DNA from 2 places in the Paenibacillus guangzhouensis genome. Region 1 is predicted to be linked to the other one. Evidence: predicted binding sites of a transcription regulator. Region 1 holds the regulator's gene; the other holds the start of a gene.
The links. The regulator LexA, encoded in region 1, represses DNA repair genes until DNA is damaged. The targets are predictions, from matches to a motif close to CGAACATATGTTCG.

Region 1 (3,214 bases):
CGTCTCACCGCTTCTTCCAACGCAGTAGGTTGAATGTGAGGATACGCTTGCGCAGCTGCAACACATGTCGCTTCAAACGATTCCTTCACACTGCGATCATCCCATAATAAAGTATCGTCCAGATCGAATAATACGGCCTTAATCGTCATCTCTCTTCTCCCCCATACCTTTACAGTGCTCTATCCTTAACGTTCTTCAAAAGGAACATGATTAACGCGTGCAAACTCTTTCAATCGCTCACCGATCACTGCGGTCTCATAACGGTTCATTAATCTGGAGAACACCCAGTTGGAGCCTTTAGCCTTTGGACTAATAACGACATAACCTTTTTGTACAGTAATCTCTTTGATTTGACTTGCATCCAGCCGTACGTCTCGATTGAAACGACGTGTCCCGATAGAAGATTTACCTACGCTAATATAGGGTCTACGAAGGAAGATCACAACTCCCAGGAATATGTATAAACCTACGGTCCCCCAAAATAAGGCTGGCGAGGTTTTTTGATCTACTGCAGAATATAGAATTGCATACAATAAACCGAATGCAACTAATGTAATTGGCAGAATCAGATTTCGACCAACATACCGATCCACATCTGATTTCGCTTCTCTACTCGATCCTATCATTTGTTGCCCTTGCTTCTTACGAACCTTATTTACATTCTTCGTGTTCTTACGCACCATTCTTTCCCATGAGCGGGCCATCCAAATCCTTCCTCCTTGGAAGTTTTCCCGAAGGAAAACTTGCTTCATCTAATGTTTAATTGTTGGATTATTATCATCCTCATCAACAATCTCAATATTATCGAGCTGTTGCTTCAAGGAACGTTTGAACCCATCAATATATTGTCGACGAAGCGCGTCCCGTTCAACCGTCTCTTCCGGTGTCAATCCTACCGATTTATGTTTACGAGCCAATTCATTAATTCGCTCAACAATTTTTTCGAAATCCATCCCTATCCCCCCTATTCTGTCCTTATTACTTTGACATTTACAATAGAGGTTGTCAAGGGTAACCCGTCCGCTCCCAGCATGTGCCTATGCCTTACACTTGCATACAATTTATCCTTTAAGAACTGGTAACTTAATCACTTCACCAGATTGAATAGAACTGTTACGTTTACCATTTAATTCTTTGATCTCTTCAATATAATTACGAACATCCATTCCGTCTGGCTTATGTTCCTTCGCGATCGCCCACAACGTATCCCCCGGAGAAACAACAATCTGAAGCGGTATGTTCGCATTCCGTTCCCCATCACGTGTATCCGCAGCAAAAGCATTCAATAACCCCATACTCGTCAAGCTGCATACAAGAACTAAAAATAACACGACCTGAACGACCTTCTTCTTAAGGAAAGAGCCTCTATTCACGACTTTGGACTGGTTATTATAAACACTTTGATATGAGCTATACTTTAGCATTTTCAGCACCCCAAACGTTTGTTCTGTTTTCTATGTCCATAATTTAACACGAACATTCGTTTGTGTCAATAACTTTTTAGAACATTCGTTCCCCTTGTTCGTATATTTTAGAACTAATGTTTGTACGAACGGTAGTTCTATGCTATAATTTTGTAAAAGTCTACTAATGGAGTTGAACCTCATGTCTAAAATATCCAATAGACAACAAGCTATTTTAGAATTTATAAGGAATGAAGTACGATCTAAAGGTTACCCTCCTTCTGTTCGTGAGATTGGAGAAGCTGTCGGTCTAGCTTCCAGCTCCACTGTGCACGGCCATTTGGATCGACTAGAGAAGAAAGGCTTAATTCGCCGCGACCCTACCAAGCCGCGGGCAATCGAGCTTCTGAGCCAAGAAGAATCCGAACATACGCATCTCTATACGCAGATGATTGCGAAGGTACCAATCGTGGGGAAAGTTACCGCAGGTGCACCGATTACAGCAACGGAGAACATCGAGGATTACTTCCCGCTGCCGGAGCAATTCGTACATGACCAGAATGTATTTATGCTTTCTGTTATGGGTGAGAGTATGATCGAAGCAGGCATTCATAATGGAGACTTCGTTATTGTACGCCAACAACAGACAGCGAATAACGGCGATATCGTCGTCGCGATGACGGAAGACGATGAAGCAACGGTTAAGACTTTCTATAAGGAAAAGGATCACATTCGACTGCAACCTGAGAATGCAACGATGGAACCTATCCGATTGAATCATGTGACTATTCTAGGCAAAGTTATTGGTCTTTTCCGTAACATGCACTAATCCGCCCTACATATTAGCCGTGTTGTTTAAAGAGCGATGCGCTAATTCCTATAACATTCGTTGAACTAGGACATGTTTAACGACAACCAAAAAACAAGCTGGTATCTGTATCACACAGATCTCAGCTTGTTTTTTCGAATCATTGTGGAGCCTGCCCCGAAGCTTTTCGCAGTTCATTCGCTAATCGATTCGCTTCTTTCTTTCCTGCCTCGTCCCCTTTTTGCTGCGCTATTTCCCAAGCTGGTTTTAGATACAGATCGATTAATTTATTGGCATCTTCCTTCGCTAACATGACATTCGCCTCCGTTTCAACATACGCGATCCCAAAATACTGGCAGACACCTCTTGCAATTTCTTCAGCACATAGGTCTCGATATGCGTCCGACAGCAAAAGCTTGGCTTCTTCCATGTTATCCATAAAGCCGCACTCCACGAGGACTGCCGGCATTGTAGATTCCCTTAGCACATGGAGATTCGCCGGTTTGACGCCTCTGTCGCGGAGCTTCGTGCCTTGGACCAACCTTGCATGAATCGCTTCCGCAGCTTTCATGCTGGTCACACGTCCGGGATAGTAGAATGACTCAATCCCATTCACACTCCCCCATGTCTCTCCTGCTGCGTTCGCATGAACGGATACATAGAGGTCTACACCGGATTGATTCGCTGTGTCCGTCCGGGTCTTCAGGGGAACATCGCTATCTCCTGGCGCCACGAGCAATGTACGAAAACCACATCGTTGTAGGTGCTCGTCCAAAAGAGCAACAACCGCACGGTTGAATTCGTTCTCGTGCATAAATGGCTCACCGGTTTCTTTTGACCGCGTCCCATCCTTGAACAAAGGCGTCCGCTTACCTGGCGGTTGCATTCCATGTCCATCATCTAAAGCAATAAATAGACTCAATTGTCTTCACCTCTCTTCCTACTCTATTAATATGCATCAATAGAATTGAAGCGAATGATAGATACCATGGTCTAAGTAGCC
Region 2 (3,214 bases), 1.5 Mb from region 1:
GGAAATCCACGACGCATGAGAAAAGCAGCAACCTTCCTCTTGCGCTCATAACGCTCCCCTTTTGTGCTCTGCCACTTCCGAAGGCCTACACGATAAGCGCTCTCTTGCTCATCTTCGACATTCAGTTCCTCCATAGCTTGCGCAATATCGGATTTATCGATTCCCTTCTGCTGCAGCTCGTGCTTAATCATAAGTCTTCCTTTCTTATGATTGCGAACACGTTGATCCGTCCACTGCTTCGCATAGAGGTTATCATCAATCAGTCGCTCATCTCGGAGACGCTGAATAACGCGCTCGATCAATTCGGCTTCAAAACCCTTCTGTGTCAATTGCTGCTGGATTTCGTGGCTTGTACGTGGTTTACGACCTAAATATCGAATCGACTGCACATAAGCTTGCTGCAGCTCGTCTGCCACCATAATCGGAAGGAGTTCTTCATGGTCGATGGTTGATCCTTTGAGTAGTCGATACTTCACCATGATATCCTCATGTACCGTAAATGCTGGTTCTCCATTCACAAAGATTTGATATCGACGCTTCTTCCGAGGGACAAGCTCTACTGCCGTTATCATCAGCTCAACACCTGGTGCTGGCGCCCACTTCTGTTCCTTCACCTGATCATCATTTTCTTTCTCTCTTGGCATGTGTCATCGCCTCCCTTCATCCCTGCACTTTCCGCTCATTATAAAAGATGCCCCCTTCACGAAGGGGGCAAATTCTTATTCAAGCTCGAGTTCGAAATCTTCTTCATCCTCGTCATCTTGCGATGTCGTTGGAACAACTGCCGAGAGCTGACTTGCTTCACGGATTTTATTCTCAATCACTTTTGAAATTTCTTGGTTTTCCTTCAGATATTGCTTCGCGTTCTCACGGCCTTGTCCTAGACGCTCATTCTCGTATGAATACCAAGCGCCGCTCTTATTCACGATATCCATTTCCGTTCCGATATCGATAATGCTGCCTTCACGTGAGATTCCTTCACCGTACATGATATCAATATCCGCTTGTTTGAACGGAGGCGCAACCTTATTCTTCACGACCTTAATGCGTGTACGGTTACCAACCATGTCATTGCCTTGCTTGATCGTCTCAACACGTCTAACATCCAGACGAACGGAAGAGTAGAACTTCAGAGCGCGTCCACCTGGCGTCGTCTCAGGATTTCCGAACATGACGCCGACTTTCTCACGCAATTGGTTAATGAAGATTGCAATCGTCTTCGATTTATTGATCGCACCCGACAATTTACGAAGTGCTTGGGACATCAAGCGAGCCTGCAAGCCCACGTGAGAGTCACCCATATCGCCTTCGATCTCGGCCTTCGGTACAAGGGCAGCAACGGAGTCAATAACGATGATATCCACTGCACCGCTTCGTACGAGCGCTTCAGCAATTTCAAGCGCTTGCTCCCCTGTATCCGGCTGAGACAAGAGCAATTCATCAATGTTAATACCTAATTTGCTCGCGTATAACGGGTCTAGCGCATGCTCTGCATCAATAAAGGCAGCTTGTCCGCCTTGTTTCTGAACTTCAGCAATCGCATGCAATGCGACTGTCGTCTTACCTGAAGATTCCGGTCCGTATACTTCGATAATTCTTCCGCGCGGGTATCCGCCAATTCCTAGTGCAATATCTAATGCCAAAGATCCGCTCGGCACAACCTCCACTTGCATGTGTGTGGATTCACCAAGTTTCATGATCGAACCTTTACCAAATTGTTTCTCAATATTCCGTAAAGCCATTTCTAACGCTGCGCGACGATCTGACAATGAACTCACTTCCCTTTTTCGATTATAGTATCATGATAACTTGTTTTTGTTCCTTTGCCAAGCATTTTTTCGAACATACATTCGTTTTTTTCGTCTCGCAAGGGTAGACGATCGGGAGAATAGCGCGAAAAACCGCAGCAAAGTTACACTTCGCTACGGTTCTTCCGTTAACATTACCCTCATTATACAAGGATGAATTGTAAAAATCAAGAATTATAACAGTTTTATCCTATTCCAAGCGCAATCGACTATTGGAGTCTACGCCACAAATGGTACAACACAGTCTTCACGGAGCGTAGGCGAATAATCTCACGTCCGCCATGCAGCTGAAGCTTCATGACCTCCGTGGGTCTGCCCTTCTGTGCAATGGACACATAAACAAGTCCAGCCGGCTTCCGCTCTGACATCCCTGGCCCCGCTACGCCTGTAATTCCAATGCCGAAATCAGAATTCGTCAATTGTCGAACTTGATCTGCGAGAATCTCTGCGACTTCATGACTCACTGCTCCTGGGGCTTCAGGTCCTTCTAATAATGTCACCGGTACATGTAACAACTGCTGCTTCATCGCATTGGAGTAACATACGACGCCTCCGTTGAACATCTGTGAGCTTCCAGGGATCGCCGTGATCATCTCGGATAACAGACCACCCGTACAACTCTCGGCTGTGCCAAGCGTAAGACCAAGTTCCTGCATACGCTGTACAATAATCTTCTCAATCGGCACATCTTCCGTAGCATAGAGGTGCTCCGATAATCGAAGGCGAATCTCAGACTCCACTTCCTGCAATTTCACATCGGCTGCTTCCGCGGATTCAGCTTTGGTAGATACACGAATCGTTACTTCGCCTTCCTTGGCATAAGGCGCAATCGTCGTATCCTGCTGCTTCTCGATTAAATCAAGCAGTTGTGCTTCCAGTGAGGATTCGCCAATCCCGGCGAATTTCAGCATGCGAGAATACAGCGGCTGCTCACTGGTTAAAGCATGCTCAAGCAGCCAGCGCTTGGCTTCATGCTCGAACATAGGCTTCATCTCCTTGGGCGGCCCAGGAAGAAGAATATAGAACGTTCCCTCATGTTTCATTGCATTCCCGACAGCAAGCCCTGTCGCATTCGCCAGCGGCGTGCTTCCCTCTATCATCAGAGCCTGTCTGCGGTTGCTCTCTACCATATGAGCGCCTCGACTGCTAAAGAACTGTTCGATCACATCCATGGATGGCTGATGAATAGATAACGTTCGGCCGAGTAGACCTGCAAGGGCATCCTTCGTCAGGTCATCCTGCGTCGGGCCAATCCCCCCTGTGAACAAGACCAGATCCGCCCGCTCACGCGCAATTTCAATCGCACGCTGCAATCGACCGAAATTGTCGCCAACAACGGTCTGATAGTATGTATCAATACCAAGTGCCGCTAATTCCTGCGATAAGTACTGTGCATTTGTATTCAC

Region 2: recA (recombinase RecA) is a predicted target of LexA. The motif match lies at 1,840-1,853, and genes of this name have one in related genera.

Annotation. Positions count from the first base shown of each region.
Region 1 is NZ_CP045293.1:2,714,874-2,718,087, forward strand. Features, by position in the region: gene GCU39_RS12100 (HAD family hydrolase) at 1-149, opposite strand, end outside; gene GCU39_RS12105 (hypothetical protein) at 186-704, opposite strand; gene GCU39_RS12110 (DUF896 domain-containing protein) at 753-953, opposite strand; gene GCU39_RS12115 (LysM peptidoglycan-binding domain-containing protein) at 1,062-1,331, opposite strand; gene lexA (transcriptional repressor LexA) at 1,606-2,232, shown strand; gene GCU39_RS12125 (N-acetylmuramoyl-L-alanine amidase family protein) at 2,372-3,133, opposite strand.
Region 2 is NZ_CP045293.1:1,185,370-1,188,583, reverse strand. Features, by position in the region: gene GCU39_RS05245 (regulatory protein RecX) at 1-644, opposite strand, end outside; gene recA (recombinase RecA) at 720-1,769, opposite strand; gene GCU39_RS05235 (competence/damage-inducible protein A) at 2,018-3,214, opposite strand, start outside.